One region of the Pleionea sp. WD8-19 genome, then DNA from elsewhere that is predicted to be linked to it. Evidence: predicted binding sites of a transcription regulator. Region 1 holds the regulator's gene; each other region holds the start of a gene.
What was found. Region 1 encodes sigma-54, which starts transcription at its own class of promoters, with help from an activator protein. Its sites were predicted from a motif close to TGGCACNNNNNTTGCTNT; they were not measured.
Positions count from the first base shown of each region.

Region 2: the regulator sigma-54 is predicted to act here: its motif matches at 5,131-5,148, upstream of nirB (nitrite reductase large subunit NirB).
Region 3: the regulator sigma-54 is predicted to act here: its motif matches at 4,115-4,132, upstream of ACTUJY_RS19435 (P-II family nitrogen regulator).

Region 1 is NZ_JBUZOU010000012.1:16,915-23,940, forward strand. It holds gene ACTUJY_RS14100 (LptA/OstA family protein) at 1-241, shown strand, start outside; gene lptB (LPS export ABC transporter ATP-binding protein) at 238-963, shown strand; gene ACTUJY_RS14110 (RNA polymerase factor sigma-54) at 1,259-2,743, shown strand; gene hpf (ribosome hibernation promoting factor) at 2,888-3,175, shown strand; gene ptsN (PTS IIA-like nitrogen regulatory protein PtsN) at 3,181-3,654, shown strand; gene rapZ (RNase adapter RapZ) at 3,666-4,526, shown strand; gene ACTUJY_RS14130 (PTS sugar transporter subunit IIA) at 4,519-4,923, shown strand; gene ACTUJY_RS14135 (HPr family phosphocarrier protein) at 4,917-5,186, shown strand; gene mgtE (magnesium transporter) at 5,512-6,882, shown strand.
Region 2 is NZ_JBUZOU010000016.1:31,884-38,909, reverse strand. It holds gene ACTUJY_RS16550 (nitrate reductase) at 1-864, opposite strand, end outside; gene ACTUJY_RS16545 (NAD(P)/FAD-dependent oxidoreductase) at 903-2,150, opposite strand; gene nirD (nitrite reductase small subunit NirD) at 2,147-2,491, opposite strand; gene nirB (nitrite reductase large subunit NirB) at 2,502-5,093, opposite strand; gene ACTUJY_RS16530 (NarK family nitrate/nitrite MFS transporter) at 5,525-6,994, shown strand; gene ACTUJY_RS16525 (protein kinase domain-containing protein) at 7,016-7,026, shown strand, end outside.
Region 3 is NZ_JBUZOU010000024.1:20,762-27,787, reverse strand. It holds gene ACTUJY_RS19450 (spermidine synthase family protein) at 1-2,205, opposite strand, end outside; gene ACTUJY_RS19445 (protein-L-isoaspartate(D-aspartate) O-methyltransferase) at 2,192-2,962, opposite strand; gene ACTUJY_RS19440 (NAD-dependent epimerase/dehydratase family protein) at 3,039-3,872, opposite strand; gene ACTUJY_RS19435 (P-II family nitrogen regulator) at 4,178-4,516, shown strand; gene ACTUJY_RS19430 (ammonium transporter) at 4,531-5,778, shown strand; gene ACTUJY_RS19425 (AraC family transcriptional regulator) at 5,875-6,903, opposite strand; gene ACTUJY_RS19420 (sterol desaturase family protein) at 6,985-7,026, shown strand, end outside.

The DNA.
Region 1 (7,026 bases):
GGGCAATCCTGTCCTGTTTATTTTTACCGATCGAGATAACAATCAGGTCGAAGCGCGTGCGAACAAAGTGAATTACTCCTACCAATCGGGTATCTCCGTTTTGGAAGGCGATATTGAGTTTAAGCAACAAGGCGATGTGATACGAGCAGCCAAACTGATTTTTAATACCCAGAAAAATGAGTGGGAAGTGCCGGCCATCGAAAATCAACGCATCAATGTGATAAAAGACCAGAATCCATGAGTGCTTTAATTGCCCAAAACCTGGCCAAAGCCTACAAAGGCCGCAAAGTGGTTAAAAGTGTTTCGCTGCAGGTTAACCCCGGTCAAATTGTCGGCTTGTTGGGTCCTAATGGTGCCGGTAAAACCACCTCCTTTTACATGATCGTTGGCTTGGTCCCTCAAGACAGTGGGCAAGTACTGATAGGTGAAAAAGACATCTCCGAAAAGGCCATGCACCAACGGGCACAAATGGGTATCGGTTACCTACCACAAGAAGCCTCTATTTTTCGTAAGTTGTCGGTTGCCGATAATATTTTGGCGGTACTGGAATTGAGAAAAGATCTCGACGAGTCGCAACAGCAACAGCAACTGGAAAAACTGCTCGGCGAGTTTCAAATTGAACACATTCGAAACAATCTCGGCATGAGCTTGTCGGGAGGTGAACGCCGACGCGTGGAGATTGCTCGAGCACTTGCCAATGACCCACAATTTATTTTGCTCGATGAACCCTTTGCCGGTGTCGATCCCATCTCCGTTAACGAGATCAAACAGATCATTCAACAGCTGAAACAACGAGGGCTCGGCGTGTTGATCACCGATCATAATGTGCGGGAAACCTTGTCGGTATGCGAACACGCCTACATAGTCAACGCTGGTGAACTGATCGCAGAAGGGAGTGCCGAAACGGTACTGAACAACCGTGTGGTTAAAGAAGTCTACCTGGGTGAAGAATTTAATCTATAAAAAGTTGATGTTGTGATGAGCATTTTTATTCCAAATTTAACGACTTCACTCGAAAGCTATATAAACAAATTTCTACTAGGCGCAAGCCATTGAAAACGCTAAAATAACCCCAATTGAGTTTACAAGGTTCGCTAGCTTTTCTAGAAAAACGCTTCCCGAAACCCAGTAACTTGCTATTATTAAATGGTGGGTACCACAATTCAGTCCACGGCTTTTCAAAAACTAACTCTCCTGCTTCAGGTAAATAGATGAAAGGCAACGATAAGATTCAACCTAACGGCTATAACCAAATTAAATGAAGCCATCGTTACAATTAAAAATTGGTCAGAGTCTGACCATGACGCCTCAACTGCAACAAGCCATTCGACTGTTGCAGCTCTCCAGTCTTGATTTGCAAAATGAAATTCAAGAAGCGTTGGAGTCTAATCCGATGCTGGATGGCGCCGATGATATTAGCAATGACGAGCTGATCGACGGTAAAGACTCAAAAACCAACGGCAAGCAAGAGCCCAAAACCGAAGACAGTGAACTGGATACGTCTGACGCGTTACAGAATGACTCGATTGAGAAAGATCTGGTCGTCGACACGCAATGGGAAGACTGGCAATACACTCCACCAACCTCTCTGTCTCGCTCCGACGATGAAAAAGAGTTTGAATTTCAAGGTGAAACCACTGAGTCGTTGCAAGATCATTTGCAATGGCAATTAACCTTAACACCCCTTTCCGAAAAAGATAAAGCTATCGCTACGGTCATTATTGATGCAATCGACGACGAAGGATACTTGCGAACGCCACTCGACGATCTGTTGCAACTGATTAACCAGGATGAACTGGAAAATTTTGAAGAACAAGTAGAACTCGATGAACTGGAAGCGGTGTTGCGGTTGATTCAATCCTTTGATCCGATTGGTATTGCAGCGCGTGATCTAAAAGAATGCTTACAAATTCAATTGAGACAATTTAACGAGCACACGCCGTTTTGGCTGGAAGCCAAAGAGTTAATCGAACAACACTTTGACGCCCTCGCCTCGAAAAACTACAAACAAATTTTACGATTAACCAAATGGCCAGAAGATTTCTTAAAAGAAGTCATGGCTTTTGTCCAACGACTCAACCCTCGTCCTGGTAGCGCCATAACCAGTGGTCAACCCGAATACGTTGTCCCGGATGTTTTCGTTAGCAAACAAAACGGTCGCTGGAAGGTCGAGCTGAACCCCGATTGCGCTCCCAAATTGCGCATTAACAGTAACTATGCCTCATTAATTCGGCGTGCCGACTCAAGCGCCGACAACACCTTTTTGAAAAACAACCTGCAAGAAGCCAAATGGTTTATTAAAAGCCTGCAAAGTCGCAACGATACTTTGCTCAAAGTGGCCAGCAGCATTGTTGAAAAGCAGATTGGCTTTTTTGAGTACGGCGAAGAAGCCATGAAGCCATTAATTCTGTCCGATATAGCACAAGAAGTGGACATGCACGAGTCGACGGTTTCACGTGTGACGACGCAAAAGTACATGCACACACCACGCGGTGTGTTTGAATTAAAATATTTTTTCTCCAGCCACGTCAGTACCGTAACGGGTGGCGAGTGCTCGTCGACTGCAATACGAGCCTTGATAAAGAAACTGATAGCGGCAGAAAACAGTGCCAAACCACTCAGTGATAATAAAATTGCTGCTTTATTGAAAGATCAGGGGATTAACGTTGCGCGCCGAACCATCGCCAAATACCGCGAAGCCATGAATATTCCCCCTTCCAATGAACGTAAATCGCTTATTTAAGTCAAAAAGAATGACGTAAATACGCGTTTAAACAAACGATGAGAACCTACGGAAGCAAACCTTTTCATTTTAAGTTTGTTTCTTTGTGTCAAAGCTGAAGCATTACTTCAGTATGTGTTACCTACAAACAGAAGGAAGTCGACTATGCAAATTAACTTAACTGGCCACCACGTCGATATCACCGAGTCATTGCGTAATTTTGTGCATGAAAAATTCGAAAAGCTGGAACGTCACTTCGATCATATTAATAACGTGCACGTTGTGTTGAGTGTGGAAAAACTCCGACAAATTGCTGAAGCAAAATTAAATGTTAACGGCGGAGAGTTATTTGCCAACTCCGAAGATGAAGACATGTACGCAGCTATCGACTCCTTGATCGACAAGTTGGATCGCCAGGTGATTAAGCACAAGGAAAAACTCATTCGTCATTAATTGTTATGGATTTTATCAGTTGTCTTAAGCCCGAGCGCACCCTGGTAGGTGCCTCGGCCTCTAGTAAAAAAAGAGCATTCGAAATACTCAGTCAGTTACTTTCCAATTCTTGCGACACGCTATCCGAGCAAGATGTGTTGGACAGCCTGTTTGCACGTGAACGTTTAGGCTGCACGGCCTTAGGTCAGGGAATTGCAATTCCTCACGGTCGTTGTAATCATTGTGATCAAATCATTTGCGCGGTGATCATGTTGGACAAAGGTGTAGATTATGAAGCGCCAGACAAACAACCCGTGGATATTATGTTCGCCTTGCTCGTACCGGAAAAAGCTCATGACGATCACATTGAGTGTCTGGCAAATATCGCTAAATTATTAAAACAGGAAGGCTTCTGCCGTCAATTAAGAAACGCATATAATAACCAAGCACTCTATGATATAGTCGAAACTGCGGTACAAAAACAAACCAATAATCATTAGTTAAATTAAATATGAAGCGCGTCATACTCAGTGGTCGCTCCGGCTCAGGAAAAACAGTAGCGCTCAGGGCTCTGGAAGATCAGGGATTCTATTGTGTCGACAATATTCCATTGTCGCTGATACCGCAATTGGTCGATACCTTCGAGATAAAACATCAAGATCTGGCTTTAGGTGTTGATGCGCGCAGCTTTCCATCCGACCTTCATAAGTTTTCTGAAATTCTCGACAGCATCAGCCAAAAAGGCGAACATTTTCAGGTATTTTATATTGATGCTGATGATGCCACGCTGCTGAAGCGATTCAGCGAAACTCGGCGGCGTCACCCATTAACGCAAAGTGGCTATTCTTTAAAAGAGGCGATCGCCAAAGAACGCGAGTTACTCGAGCCCATTGCTCTAGCTGCCGATCTTCTGGTTGACACTACGTCGATGACGCCGTACGCGTTGCGCGATTATATTAAAGAAAGGGTGTTGGTTCCGCACGAATCGAACATGGATATTTTGTTCCAATCGTTTGGCTTTAAAAATGGAATTCCAACGGACGCTGACTATGTTTTTGATGTTCGTTGCTTGCCTAATCCTTACTGGGATCCCAAGTTACGAGAATACAACGGCACACAAAAGCCCATCATCAACTTTCTAGAAACTCAGCCGCAAGTCATGGAGTTTTTCTGGCAATTGAAGGTATTTTTACACACTTGGCTGCCCCGCTTTGAGCAAGACAATCGAAGCTATATGACCATAGCGATTGGTTGCACTGGTGGACACCATCGAAGTGTTTATATGGCCGAAAAGCTGGCGGCGTATTTTCGTGAAGAGCGCCCCAACGTTAAAGTCGTGCACCGCGATCTGCCAAAGGAACCTCATGAGTAGCGTCAGTGTTTTAATTCTGTCACGATCCATGGCTGGCAAAGAAATGCTGAGTGTCGTGAAAAAGCGACTCGACTCGTTACCACTCGACTGTCATAGCTTAACCTTTAACCCCGAAGCCAGTGTTACCATTGTATATCCGCATATTGCCCATCGAATACAAAGTATTGATAATGGCGCTGGTGTTTTGGTGCTGGCCGATTCCGACAGTACCCATAGCGAGTTGCTGCAAAAATTAGCCAATGATTTACCGGTCATTTGCGTTACGGGTTTTAATGATGCAATGCTCGAAGCCATTTCTCAATGTGAATCCCTCGACTTGCAACAAGCGGCACAACGTTTACAGTCGACAGCGCAGCAATCGATCCATCTGTATGTAAAGCAAGGTCCAGAATGCTGAAACGCAATTGTACCATCGTCAACAGCAAAGGGATGCACGCACGCGCTGCCGCTGAAGTCGTTAAACTGGTCGAGCAATTTCAATCAGAAATTACCATTGAGCTCCAGGGCAATCAGGTACCCGCGGATAGCCTCATTCACCTCCTCACCCTCGCCGCGAATTGCGGTAAAACGGTCGAAATTACGGCACATGGCACGGATGAGAAACAGGCCATCGATGCATTGGAGCAGCTCATCAGTCGCGGCTTTTATGAATCTTGCTGACGCCAACTCGAGAAAGTCATCCACGTTTCAAAACCGCGTAACGGAATTATTCTTCATTAAGTCAATGAACGGTTCTTTAGCGTAGATAACACTTTAATGCGGCTTTAAAATAAAGCCCTATTCCGCTTCAACCACATTCTTAAATTTTCTTACTCTGAACTAAGGTTTACTCATCGATTTAGAGAACTTTTAACGTTTCTCGAAAGTTTTTAGGATTATTCTTCGACTGTACTAGACTTAATATTATAAAATTACGCTAACTCTTTGCTTGCTAAAGCATTTTTAGCAGCGTTCAACTCTCAGAACATAAACAACAGGAACGCGAATGATCGAAACCTACGAACAAGAACAATCCGCCGATCAAATTCAGCAACTTAATGAAGCGCTGGACTCTGGCATGTTTGTTCATGTTCGTATGATGCTCAACGACATGCCGGCTTCCGATGTTGCCCACCTACTGGAATCTTCTCCTCCTCGAGCTCGAAATCTGCTCTGGAAGCTGGTTAATGTAGAGCGTGAAGGGGATATTCTAAATTATCTAAACGACGAAATTCGAAATAATTTTGTCGATCAAATGGCGCCTGAACACCTGGCTCAGGCGCTGGAAGGCCTGGAAACCGACGACCTGGCCGACATAATTGGCGAGTTGCCAGAGAGTGTTTACCTAGAAGTCATGGCGTCGATGAGTGAGCAAGACCGCCATCGAATCGAAGCCGCTCTGATTTTTCCGGAAGATACCGCCGGTGGCTTGATGAACCTGGATACCGTCACCATTCGCCCCAAAGTGACTATCGATGTGGTGTTACGTTATCTACGTATGAAAGGCCTACCAGAAAGCACCGACAGTCTGTACGTAGTGGACTTTAAAGATCGATTGTTAGGCAGTGTGAGCCTGGCAACACTGGTCACCAGCAAAACCGATATGATTGTCGAAGATCTGCTCGATGGTAACCTCGAGTCGATCCCAGCCACTATGCCGGCAACGGAAGTTGCTCAGATATTCCAACGTCGCGATCTGTTATCAGCACCGGTGATTGATGAAGAAGGCCGACTGCTTGGTCGAATCACCATCGATGACGTTGTGGATGTTATTCGGGAAGAAGCCGAGCATTCACTGATGAGCATGGCCGGTCTGGATGAAACCGACGATACTTTTGCACCGGTATGGTCTTCAGCCAAACGACGAGCCATATGGCTCGGTATTAATTTGTTAACGGTTTTAATTGCTGCCCGTGTGATTGGCGTGTTCGAAGACACCATTAAAATTGTAACCGCACTTGCCATTCTTCAACCCATAGTACCCAGCATGGGTGGTGTTGCCGGTACTCAAACGCTAACATTGGTAATACGCGGTATGTCACTTGGGCATATCGTATCGGGCAATAGTCGTTGGTTGATCATGAAAGAACTGGGCGTTAGCGTTATTAACGGCATACTCTGGGCATTAGCTGTCGGGACATTAACCTACTTTTGGTTTCAAGAATCCACGGGCCATGGACTTCATCTGGCCATAGCCATTGGTGGTGCGATGATTGTCAATTTAATTGTGGGCGTTTTTGCCGGTGCTTCCTTACCCATGTTTCTTAAAAAGTTAAATATCGATCCGGCTTTATCCGGCGGTGTTATTTTAACCACGATTACGGATGTCGTCGGCTTTTTTACACTGCTTGGTTTTGCGACTTTGTTTTTTGCTTAACAATTTTAAAAAAGCTAAAAGTCTTTTTCGAGTTAGTACCCAGCGCTCCCGCGCAGGTACAAATTAACATGAATCTAAACATTCAGAAAAAGTCAGCAAAGTTAATAATTAGGAGTTACTTGAGCTCCGTAGGGTATGGTTGTA
Region 2 (7,026 bases), on a different contig from region 1:
TTTTTGCGTACTGGCAAACGATTGAAAGAGTCGGGCGATCGTCACTTCAGAAAGCTGGCAAATGTCAGCCAGTGACGTCAATGTTTTAACGGATGTAGGGCAGGCATCAACGGCGTCTTGAAAACCTTGAGTGTGCCGTTGAATGTAGCCAGTATCCAAGTGATTATTTTTCGAGAGATAATATAAAAGTCCGGAGAAAAGAAAGCCGTCGCTACCCGGTTTTATCGGTAAATGCCAATCGGCAATATCACAAGTTGCGGTTTTACGAGGGTCGATGACCGCTACTTTCAATTTTGGATTATTTTGTTTTGCTTTCTGAATGCGTTGAAAAATAATGGGATGAGTCCAGGCCATATTCGAACCGGTTAAGAGAATTAATTCAGCTTGCTCGATGTCGTCGTAACAAACAGGCACCAGATCTTCTCCAAAGGCGCGTTTATGTGCGGCGACTGCAGAAGACATGCACAGTCGAGAGTTGGTATCGATATTCGCGCTACCAATAAAGCCTTTCATTAATTTATTAGCGACGTAATAATCTTCTGTCAGCAATTGCCCAGAGACATAGAAAGCAACGGCATTTGGACCGTAGCGTTCAATGACTTTTCTTAGGCCGGACGCAGTTGCATTAATCGCTGTTTGCCAATCAACATCTTTACCAAAAACGCGAGGTTTCTTTAAACGAGGTGTCGTGTCAATGGTTTGCAATAAGTTGTGACCTTTAATACACAATTGCCCGTGATTGGCAGGATGGTTTGGATCACCACTGAGTTTGAGTTTTGATTGCTCGGAGCGTATGGTAATGCCACAGCCAACACCGCAGTAAGCGCAGGTTGTATTGATTGATGAATAAGCGTTTTTCTGCATCGTTTCAAATAACTTAACCGTATTGTTGAAGAATGAATTTACGCAGCGACCGAAAGAGAATCCTTTTCTTGGCGCATGGCTCCCAAAAATAAGCGTTGTCGAATATCACTTATCTCTTTTTCTTGCTGCATTATTTGATACAACCAAGGACCCGCTGACACATCGCCCAATAAACAAATGCCTTTGATTTTGTTGTCAGCAATAAAAATACTTTGTGATATGGATTGATCAGGGGCGAAAAAATGCATCCTTTCGTAATGGCTGTCGGATTGAATGACACCCGCAGAATACAAGTGTATTCCGGAAACTTTCAGTTGTGTTGGTGAAGGCTTAAAACGGTAGTGTTGGTATCCCTGATGCGCCAGATGATTGGCACACACTTTGGCTTGTTCAACGACGGGTAATACCATTCCGAAAGTTTGTTTACGGTGCTCCACACATTCACCTACGGCGTAAATTGATGGGTCAAACGTTTGCATAACGTCATCCACCTGTATGCCGCGTTGGCAATAAATGCCACTGACTTGCGCCAAATCTATGTTGGGTTTTACGCCAACAGCGAACACCACCATATCAGCCATTATTTGCGTACCATCGTCTAACGCAACCGCAGAAACTTGTTTGCCGTTTTTGCTTAATATCGCTTTGGTGTTGGCATTGAGAATAAAATGGACGCCTCGCGCTTCCAGCTGTTGTTGTAATAGCATGGCGGCGGGTTGATCCAATTGTTGATTCAATAACCAGGACAAATTATGCAGCAAAGTTACGTTAATGCCTCGTTGAACCAATCCATAAGCAGCCTCTAAACCGAGCAGTCCTCCACCAATAACCACGGCGTTTTCTATGGTTTTGCAACGGCGAATCATTTCGCGGGTGTCATGCAATGTTCGAAACGCAATCACTCCATCCAGTTGATGGCCTTCTATCGGTAAGATAAAAGGATTGGAGCCCGTGGCCAGTATCAATTTGTCGTAACCATAGTGCCGTCCACTTTTACCGATGGCTTTACGATGGGCACGATCGATGAATTGGATGTGTTCTCCGGTGATTAACTCAATATTGTTTTGGTGATACCAGTCGGCATTGTGAACCGTTATGTCGCTTCCGGATTTTTCGCCACTCAGTACAGGTGATAATAAAATGCGATTGTAATAGCTGTCGATTTCATTACCAATGAGCGTTATTTGATATTGCTGAGGAGCCAGTTGAATCAACTCTTCAATCACCCGGTTTCCAGCAACGCCATTACCAATAACCAGCAGTTTGGTTTTACTTTGCTTTGTCATTGAACTAAACCCAATTCAATTCGACCTTCTTTAACACGTACTGGAAACGTTGTCAGTTTAACGTTTTTGTCTTGTAAGCATTCCCCTGTGTCCAATGTAAAATGTTGTTTGAAAACAGGAGAAGCAACGACTCTTTTTCCTTTTACTGAGCCCACAATGCCGCGATAAAGTACATAGGCGTGGCTGAATGGATCTCGGTTATCTAACGCATACACCTGATCGTTTCGAGTACGAAACAGTGCAACTTGTTGTTGACCTATTTTGGCGCAAACGCCCGTTTCCGGAATAATACTTTCAACTTCACAAATAGGGTGCCATTTAAGTTTTGTATTCGAATTCATCACTTAACTCCTAAACTTCCGCGACCGGGATCGAATTGCCTTTCAATGATACTGACGTTGGTTTTTCATTGACGTACAGTGGTCTTTTTTGATCGCGCTCGCGCACGTATTGCAAGCTGTCGTCAATGTCGTCACTGTTGACGAATTGCTTAAAGCGCTTAACGACTTGTGGGTTTTCGATGGTTGTCTTCCATTCACACTGGTAATTAGTAATATTGTGTTGCATCTGCTTTTCCAGTTCTTCTGCGATGCCTAAACTGTCCTCAATAATCACTTGTTTCAAATAATCGAGACCGCCCTCCAGATTTTCCAGCCAGTTCGATGTTCGCTGTAATCGGTCAGCCGTTCGAATGTAAAACATGAGAAAGCGATCGATGGTTTTAATTAATGTTTCTGTATTCAGGTCGCTCGCTAATAAATCCGCGTGACGAGGCTTCATACCGCCATTGCCACAAACGTAAAGGTTCCAACCTTTTTCCGTAGCAATCACACCAACATCTTTGCTTTGTGATTCAGCGCACTCCCGTGTGCAACCCGATACGGCCATTTTTATTTTGTGTGGCGAGCGTAAACCACGATAACGTTTTTCAATGTCGATCGCTTGACCGACGCTGTCCTGTACACCGAAACGACACCAAGTTGACCCAACGCAAGATTTTACCGTGCGTAACGATTTTCCGTAGGCGTGACCGGACTCGAAGCCAGCATCGATTAAATCTCGCCAAATATCGGGAAGTTGATCAACACGTGCACCAAACAAATCGATGCGTTGCCCACCGGTGATTTTGGTGTAAAGGTCGTATTTTTTGGCTACTTCGCCAATGACGATCAGTTTATCGGGCGTGATTTCCCCTCCGGGAATTCTGGGCACTACCGAATAACTGCCATCACGCTGTAAATTGGCAAGATAATAATCGTTTGTATCTTGTAATCCGGCGTGTTGCTGGTTCAAAATAAAATCGTTCCAGCAGGACGCAAGAATTGAAGCGACAGCCGGTTTGCAAATATCACAACCGTCTCCTTGCCCATATTCGGTGATCAATTGTTGAAAGGATTTTATGTTTTCGACGCGGATCAAATGGTACAGTTCTTGTCGACTGTAATTGAAGTGCTCGCAAATGGAATGGTCTATTTCGATCCCCGATTTTTCCAACTGATGGTCCAGCAACTGCTTGAGTAATGGAGCACATCCACCACAACTGGTTGCCGCTTTAGTTGATTGTTTCAGTTCGGCCAAATCGATAATGCCTTTATCGATTACCTGACAAATTGTCGACTTGGTGACATTGTTACAAGAACAGATAGGTGCGGATTCTGGCAACGCGTCCACACCCATCGCGTTACTTTGACCGTCCATTTGTGGTGCGATCAAGGCACCCGGGTCGTTATTTAACTTTGTGTTATTCAAATACAATTGGTGCAATCCCGAATATTCCTTGGCATCACCCACTAATATTGCACCGACCAAGGTGTTTGTTCTTTTATTAAGAAAAAGCTTTTTATAGAAGCCTTTATCCTCATTGTGATAGATAAAAGCCGAAACATTGTCATTATGGTTATGCACCTGTCCGATACTGGCGACATCGATGCCCAGCAATTTCAGTTTGGTGCTCATGTCAGCGCCCTGAAATTTTTCAACCTTGTTGTTATCGATAATCGAGGTGTTTTGCGTCACTCGATAGGATAAATGTTTTGCGGCAATACGAGCCATTCGATAGCCAGGTGCTACCAGGCCAAACGTTTTATTTTGCCACGCCGCCACTTCGCCGATAGCGTAAATACGCTCATCCGAAGTCTGACAGTACTCATTAATGTTTACACCGCCGCGTTCACCGAGTTGTAAGCGAGCTTGTTTTGCAATGCGATCATTCGGTCGAATTCCTGCAGAAAATACCACCATATCGGTTTCCAGTGTATCTCCATCAGTAAAGTGCAAACAGTATCGTGCACGTTTTCCGTTAACAATTTTTGTTGTTGCTTTATTGGTGAATACTTGAATGGATAACTGTTCGATCAAAGATTTTAAGGTGCTACTGGCGGTTGAATCTAACTGATTCGCCATTAAACCGGGAGCAAACTCAACCACCGATGTTTTCAGTTGCAAGTTTTTCAAGGCGTTCGCTGCTTCCAGTCCTAGCAGGCCACCGCCAATCACGACACCGCTATTGGATCTTTGCGCGGATTGCTTAATCGCATCCAAGTCATTTAATGTTCGATACACATGACAATGTTCACGATTATTACCGTCGATAGGTGGTACAAACGGAAAGGAGCCTGTGGCAAGAATTAAAAAGTCGTAATTGTATTGACTCTCTCGATCGGTACTAACGACTCGCTTACTGCAATCAATGTTCAGCACTTTCTCTTTGAGCTTCAGTTGCAGATTAGGACGTTGAAAAAAGTCTTTCTCTACAAGCGATAACTGATCTTTGGTTTTTCCTTCGAAATAGCGGCTAAGTCCTACCCGATCGTAAGCCGGATAAGCTTCTTCGCAAAGTACGGTGATCTCGACCTCGTTTATAATTGGAGCGTTCACCATCTCTTCAACAAATTTATGGCCGACCATGCCATGACCGATTACCACTATTTTCTGTTTCGTCATTGTTTGTTTTTAACGTTATCCCGTATTGAATTTAGTAAAGGCAATTGCTGTGCCATACATGAAAGGATGAGGGAACGAAGTGCGAGAATTGGAAGATGATGCGTATTACAAATCAGGGAATAGTAATTTAGCGCTTAATTTTATTTTGCTCTTGATTGAATGATGTTCTTTTTTGGCGCAACCGAACTTTAAAGCGATATGTGTTGCACTCAATTGGTACTTGATTTTTCATGGTGGAACGAAGTTCATGAAGATCTTAACCACTCACGTGCTATTTTTAGTGATGGTTATTCCCCAGGAACGGTTTCGCGCTTTCTCGGCTACCAAGGGCATTCCTTGCACCATGAACATTGCGCCATTTTCTCATGGCACATCAATTGCCTCAGAGCTTTGAACCAACCCATTAACAGGAACAAAACTGGGGCACTTTTATGAGCATAAAAAAATTTAACGTGTTGGATCTTTCGCAAGCTCGGATTCGTTTATTGCACCTTAGCTGGATTGCATTTTTTATTTCTTTTGTTGTGTGGTTTTCTCATGCGCCACTTTTAGCACATATTAAAGAGGCATTTAATTTAACGTCGGATCAGATCAAAGCGTTATTGATACTCAATGTCGCCCTCACTATTCCTGCACGTATGGTCGTGGGTATGCTGGTAGATCGGTGGGGGCCCAGGGTTATTTATTCAGCATTATTAATAACGTCTTCTTTTATTTGCTTTGCTTTTGCGTTGGCGCAAAGTTTTGAACAACTGGCCATTACACGTTTCCTATTGGGCTTCGTGGGTGCCGGATTTGTTATTGGTATACGTTTGGTCAGTGAGTGGTTTTCTGCACGTGATATCGGATTGGCTGAGGGTATCTACGGTGGTTGGGGGAACTTTGGCTCAGCTGCAGCAGCAATGTCCTTGCCTACGGTTGCTTTAATTTTTGGCGGACAAGATGGGTGGCGTTACGCGATTGGCTGCACGGGTTTGATTGCCTTGTGTTACGGGCTTTTCTTTTTTTGGCGTGTAAGAGATACACCCGTAGGTTCGGAATATTTTAAACCGCATCGTTCCGGAGGCCTCGAAGTGTCCACTAGAAACGATCTGATTTTGTACTTGATGATGACCATACCTATGTCGCTAACTTTATTGGTGCTGATTTGGAAGTTAGGGCCAGGCAATTTGGCTTTGATACCCGAAGTCGGTATTTATGTTTTGTACGTTTTGGTTGTGTTGATGGCCACGTTTCAAGTTTTTCAGATCATTCGTGTGAATAAAGAACGATTTAACAAGCCGTTACCGGAATTTGATCGTTACGCTTTCAAGCAGGTAGCGGTTCTCGATTTAGCTTACTTGGTAACGTTTGGTTCTGAACTGGCCGTGGTTTCGATGTTGCCTTTGTTTTTTATGGAGACATTCGATCTGGATCCAGTAAAAGCCGGTTTACTCGCATCGGGTTATGCATTTATGAACTTAGTGGCGCGTCCTGGTGGTGGATGGTTGTCTGATAAATTCGGTCGAAAAAGTTTATTAACGTTATTACTGGTCGGTTTAACCTTTGGCTATTTGATCATGAGCCAAATTGACAGTGGCTGGCCATTGGCACTTGCGGTAGTAGCGACCATGTGTTGTTCTTTCTTCGTTCAAGCGGGAGAAGGCGCTGTATTTGCTACGGTACCTTTAATCAAACGTCGACTGACTGGTCAAATTGCTGGCATGGTCGGCGCCTACGGTAACGTGGGGGCTGTGATTTTTTTAACGCTATTGACGTTTGTTGAAGCTTCAACGTTTTTTATGATCATTGCAGTGTTTGCGGCAGTTACAATTGTTTTCGTGCAGTTCATGGATGAGCCCAAAGGACACATTGCCGAAGTGCGTCAGGATGGCAGTGTTGAATTGATAGAAGTGAGTTAAAACACGGACATAAGAAGAAGTATGGGGCTATC
Region 3 (7,026 bases), on a different contig from region 1:
CAAAAACACACCCATTGGTATTGCCAATACAAACAACAATAGTGCTAAAAGAAAATGACGCAATTCGCTCGACCAGTTGAGTGACCAATAAAACAATTGTGTGAAAAGTTGCCGATAAAGCAGCAGTAATACCGCTACAAAACCTACGGCAAGACACACTTTTTTCCGATTGGCTTTGCCGGATCCCAACCAGATACTACCAACACCGGCGCCCAGTAACACAGCGAGTAATACTAGCGCGAATGATTGCGTTACTGAGTCGGTAAGTAATCGGATTTTGTCGATTAACGCAATTTCCACCCACATAAAGCCAAACCCGATTGCCGCAAAATAGCCGATGATTGAGTAACGAATTCGCGTTAGTTGTTGCTGTAATTGTTTTGCTTTTAATGGTGCAAAAATGAATACCAGTGCTGTGACAGACAGTGTGATCAAGGCAACCCAGTTTAACAAGTAACCCCAGCCCACATAGAGCAACCAGGGTTTACCCAAGCGTTCTTTCAGTTGTTGCCAATATTGCCAACGAAAAAAATGATAGAAATAAGGTCGGTCATCTGACGTTGTCGTTATCGAAAATGGATATTGCAAAATAAATTTCTCGGCGCTGGTCGATAGCAGTTGTTGCATTGTTGTGAAGTAGATGGCATCCGGTTTGTGATGGTATTGATTTGCTTCCTCGAAAGTGAGCTCTGGCATGACAACGCGATCAAACTGCCATTCGTTACACCATTTCGTTAATTGGTGCAGCGTTTCCTTTTTCCAGGGGCTGCGCTTTACCAGTACCAAAAGATTCTGCCAGTCACGCAGAATTACCAGGTGCTGTTCGGGATCCAGGTCCAGTTTTCGAAGCACTTGAATCAAAGTGTTCAACAACCGCAACGAGTCGCGAGGTAATGTCATGACTTCACCGCGTATCACCAACACTCCGTTCGCACTCAAGTGCTGAAACATCTGGCCTAGTGCTTCGTGAGTTAAAAGCAATTGCACGCGGTTAGCAGAAGAACCAATTGGACTGTTCTGCAAGTCGGTAACAATGAGATCAAACTGCTGATCAGTGAGTTGTAAAAATCGACGCGGATGAGTGCTTTGTACTCTGGCTTGCTCAGGCAAAAAACTTTTATTCAATGAGTGATGCTCAGTGAGCAGTTGGGCAAAGAATGGATCCGGCTCAATCAATGTTATTTGTCGAGCGCCATGCCAATAAGCGTTCCAGGCATTCCAACTGTGATCACCGGGCAAAAGTAAAACGGCTGGTTGTTCGGAGCTGCCAATAAATGCCGCATGATCAATCGATTGCTGAAACACCGGCTCGTTTGTTTTGTGTTCACCGTCGATTAATAAAGGCGACTCCTGGTCACCGTCGCGAAACAATAACCATTGTTCGGGAGCTAATGCATGACTGCTGATACTCAACCCGTGCGCAATGTGCTGTCCGCTGCTTTTAACCAGGCTGAGTCGTGCATGCGAAGAGTCGCGTTGCATAAGCAATTCGGCACTGCGTTCATTCAGTTGCATCGATAAGGATTTTGACGGCGATGGAGAAATGATTAATGATGAGTGAATAAAAAATAGGATGACGAATGCACAACTGGCAGTAACTAAAAACCGAAGCGATCGAAAGTGACCGACTAAAACCTGCGAGCATAAAGGTAACAGTGAACAAAAGAGAAAAGCAAAAAGTAAATGTGAGTTAAAGGGTATTTCCGTATCCAGAATGAACAGCACAATGAATACGCCCAAAGCACTGCCTGTTAAATCAGCGGCATAGCAGCGTCCAATTTCGGCTGACCATCGCATAAAGGTTAAGGTGATAAAGGTAGCGCCGAAAAAAAAAGGCATTAAAAAACACAATGCGTACAGCAGCAGATAAAATATTTGGTGCCCGTACCAGGGCAATGCAAGCATATTCAGCGGAACCTTTTGTGATAGCCAAAGGCTGATCGGCATACTCAGCGCAGTGAATAAGGCAGCGTAAGACATTAAAGCATTAAAATGTCGTTCAACAAATACACTGAAGGCTGAAGCAAAACTCGCAGCACAACCAAGCCCAAGCAAGGCTATTGCGATAACAACCGCGGTCAGGTGATGCCAATGTTGAATAGCGATTAAACGGGTAAGTAAAACCTCAAAGCCCAATAGCGATGCAGTAATCAATGCCAGTGCAATTAAGTGGGAATAACGGATCCTTTGCTCAGTTGCTTTCATACCCTGCACCGGTAAGCGGCACAAAACGAACCGGCAACAAAGAACGAGTACGCACTTTTCCGTCGAAATCTTTTAGCACCAACATCAGGGTTTGTGTTCCCCACTTAGGCCCGACCGGAATCACCATTCGGCCGCCAGGCTTTAATTGTTGCACGAGTGGTGGTGGAATATGTCGAGCCGCTGCCGTCACCACAATTCGATCAAAAGGCGCATGAGTGGCCCAACCAAAATAGCCATCGCCTTCGCGCGTATGAATTTTTGTCAGTCCTAATCGTTGAAAGTTTTTTTGCACGCGTTTCGCTAGTGGACTGATGATTTCCATCGTATAGACCTGCGGTGTTAACTCAAACAGAATGGCTGCCTGATAACCTGAGCCGGTCCCGATTTCTAGCACTTTCGTATCGGCTTCTACTTCGGCCAGTTGGGTCATTAACGCGACGATATAAGGCTGAGAGATGGTTTGGCCATAACCGATTTCTACGGGCGAATCGTGATAGGCGTATCTTTGCGCCGAGTTAGGTATAAATTGGTGTCGTGGGACATGCCTCATAGCAGCAAGTACTCGTTGATCCGATAAAGTTACACTGGCCCCCTGGTATTTTTGCAGGGTCATAACCATCTCGCTTCGCTCGTGCTGGCGATGCTGCAATTGAGGGTAATTGTGCTTTTGGATTGAAACGGGGTTTTCGCCCGACGCTGTTGGGAGTAGAAAATTGGCCAGTATAAAAACGAACCCGAACAATGCATAGGTTTGCATTTTCCAATCCTTAGTGGTGAACACCCTTCCTTAAAGTGTAGTGGATCTCAACGCGTTTGTTGCCAGACCAGCTTTCCTATTCGTCGCTATAACCATCTTTATAACTTGGATAGTGAAAACGATAGCCCAATGCTTTAATGCGGTCATTTCGACAACGCTTATTTTGGGAATCACCAGGCGACGTGACGCGTTTTGGTAATGGGTATCGGTATTTTTGGGCAAGCCAGCTGGCAACAACATCAATAGGTGCGGGATCATCATCGCTGCCGAGGTAAATATTGTCGAGCTGCTTTCCTAGCATTTTTTGTTGAGTTAAAAAGTGCAGTATTTCTACACAATCATCCTGATGAATTCGGTTGGTGAAATAGGGAGGTGAGGATTGAACTTCGATGCCATTGCGGATCCGACTTAGAAACTGGCGTCGATCGCGTCCGTAAATTCCCGAAAAACGGATCACCAGATTATTTGGGTGATGACGGTGAATCGACCGCTCAGTCGCCAACAATATATTTCCTTTGTTATCGGCAGGATAGGTTTCTGTGGTCTCATCGATCCATTCTCCGTGTGACTGACCATAAACTCGGGTAGACGACACGAAAAGAAATTCCGTTCTCGGACTGCAAGCTGAAAAGTGCTGCAGAAGATTGTCTACGCTTTGCTGATAAGTGTATTGATAATCTTCGTCGCTAAAGTTGTCGGGCGTTAAGGTCACTAACACATAATCCACCGAGGTGGGTAATTGCGCGGTTTGTGTGGTACTCCTTAAGTCGCAAGCCAAAATGTGTATTCCTTCCATACCATATGAACAACCACTCCGATTGAGCGCAGTTAATTGGTGACCCTCTGCAATGAGTTTCGGTGCGAGTTGTTTTGCCAGTTTGCCAAAACCGGCGAGAAGTATCTGTGCCATCAAGAGCCATGTGAAGGGTAAAGATTTCAATTATGCCATAGTAAAGCTTAACTCAGGACAAGTGAATTTAACCACTTATCAACCAGCGGAGGAATTATCCAGAATTAGGGTTTATCTTCAGAGTATAACCTGTGCACTAAAATGATGCTTTCACCATAGCCAAACAATCATTGCTGCACGCATTCGGTGCTGTATCCCAGATTTTGTGCATAACACCCGGCTACTTTCCGCATTTCTACTATTGGCATATTGCCTGCAATAAAGCCTGTCATTACAAATATCCAAACATTTAAAAGGGGACCTATATGAAACTGGTGACGGCGATCATCAAGCCATTCAAGCTCGATGATGTTCGCATTGCGCTAAACGATTCAGGCATTACCGGATTAACCGTTAGTGAGGTAAAAGGTTTTGGACGCCAACGCGGCCATACGGAATTATATCGCGGAGCTGAGTATACCGTGGACTTTTTGCCGAAAGTGAAAGTGGAAGTGGCTGTGCCGAATGAAAAGGTTGATGAAATAGTAGAGGCGATAATTGAGCATTCTCGAACCGGTAAAATTGGTGACGGTAAAGTCTTTGTTTACTCTTTAGAAAATGTTGTTCGAATAAGAACCGGTGAAATCGGCGAAGAAGCGATTTAAATTAGGGGAAAAAAATGAATGAAATAAAATACGCCTTGGATACGTTTTACTTTTTAGTTTCCGGTGCTCTGGTGATGTGGATGGCTGCCGGATTTGCTATGTTAGAAGCCGGATTAGTACGTGCAAAAAATACCACAGAAATATTGGCGAAAAACGTCGCTCTGTTTGCAGTGGCTTGTACCATGTATTTATTGTTTGGATACGCCATAATGTATGGCAGTACAGAAGGTGGCTGGTTACCCAGTTTTAACTTTTTGATTGGCTCCGAACACAGTGTTGAATCAGTGCAAGCAGGAAATGCGGATCATTCACTGTATTCCGATTTTTTCTTTCAAGTGGTGTTTGTCGCAACCGCTATGTCGATTGTTTCCGGTGCGGTAGCTGAACGAATGAAACTCACTTCGTTTTTAATTTTTGCCGTTGTGCTTACGGGTTTTATTTATCCAGTGGAAGGTTATTGGAAATGGGGTTCCGGCTGGCTGGATAGTTTTGGCTTTAACGATTTCGCCGGCTCCGGTATTGTGCATATGGCCGGTGCTTCCGCAGCGCTTGCTGGTGTCATATTGCTCGGCCCAAGAAAAGGTAAATACGATGGGCAGGGCAACGCGAAAGGTATTCCCGGTGCCAACTTACCGATGGCAACATTAGGGACATTCATTCTTTGGTTGGGATGGTTTGGTTTTAACGGCGGTTCGCAGCTCATGTTGTCCGATGTTGAAAACGCCAACGCCGTTGCGAAAATATTTGTGAACACCAACGCTGCAGCTACCGGTGGCGTGATTGCAGTATTTGTTTACACCAAACTGGTTTATAAAAAGGCTGACTTAACATTAATTTTAAACGGTGCATTGGCCGGCTTGGTAGCGATTACCGCAGAGCCGTTAACACCCAACCCGTTAAGCGCTACGTTGATTGGTGCCGCTGGTGGAATACTGGCCTCTTTATCCGTAGTGTTATTGGATAAGTTTCAACTGGATGACCCAGTAGGGGCTATTTCTGTGCATGGTACGGTGGGCATTTTTGGTGTGTTAGTTGTTCCCTTGACTAACACCAGCGTTTCGTTTCTACCACAAATTGTTGGTTTATTCAGTATATTCGCTTGGGTCTTTGTGACGTCCTTTGGTGTGTGGTTTTTACTGAAGAAAACTCTTGGCATTCGAGTCTCGGATGAAGAAGAGTATGTGGGATTGGACAAAGTCGACTGTGGTTTGGAGGCTTATCCTGAGTTTGCGACTGTAAACTCTTCGAATGGAAATAATTAAAGAATACTTGGGTGAGTTTCGCAGCCGTTTGGTACAGGCTTCTGTCAATTGCGTCCCTGACATCGAAACTCACTCAATGTATTTCTGAAGACAATGTTAATGATTCGTGTGCCTTTTCTGAAATGTCTTGGGTGTCATTCCCGTCCAGCGTTTAAACGCACGTGTAAATGAACTTTGTTCTGAGAAACCCAACAGTCCTGCAACGGAGGTCAAAGGTAATTGGTTGTCTGACAGTAACTCTTCAGCCAGCGCTTGCTTTGCTTGTTCCAACACTTGGCGAAAGGACAGGTTTTCGTCACTTAATCGTCGTTGTAGTGTTCGATTTGACATGCCCAGTTGAGCGGCAAGTTGGTGTAATTGGACATCGCCCTGAATCAGTTCGTTTTTAATTATGGATGTGAGCTTTTCGGAAAATTGAACCGGTTGGTGACTGATTTGTGCTACTGTTTTTTCGGCCTGTTGCAGAAGCGTTTTATATACCGATTGTTGAGATTGAGCCAAAGGTAAGTTAAACCACTTACGTTCAAATTCAATCGCATTTTTATTCGCATTAAATGAAAATTGGCATTGCCAAAGCTCTTCCAGTTGATGTTGTAATTGCGCAGAACTTGAGTGTTGCAAATGGATGCGATGAATGGGCACCTGCCAGCCGACAATTTTTCGACCATAACTGATCCAACCGGCAAAAACGGCATCAACAATATGATGACTGACGTTTTTACAGGATGGTACGGCTTGCCAAATAGCCAACGCGCGGTTGCCTTCAAACTCATATCGCGAGTGTCCCATATCGCTCACCAACGATTCATAGTGTTGCAGGGCTTCGGCGGCTTGTCCCAATGTTTCAGCCGCCATCGCTAGGTACCCGAGTAAATTAAAAGCCTGAGTACCTACCTGAGCACCAAAATGCCAGCCTAAAAGCGGATCATTGCAATGGTCAACGACCCATTGCACCATTTGCTGATAAATTGCTGCGTCGATTCGTTTGTCATTTTGATGTAAATCGTGCCGTTGGAGCCCGATATGGCTGAGTAATGCTTGCTCATTAATCGGGTACTGAGTTACCGCAAACTGTAAAAAGGACAGCGCATAACTGCAGGCTACGCTGGGTTGATGAGATGTCATTATGCGATATGGCGCCTTTTATCAATTAAGTTGTCGTTTTTTGACAAGCCAATAGGGGGGTTGCCGTTTAGGCTAAGCAGTATGGAAAAGTTTGCCAACGAATTCAATATGACGCACCGACAC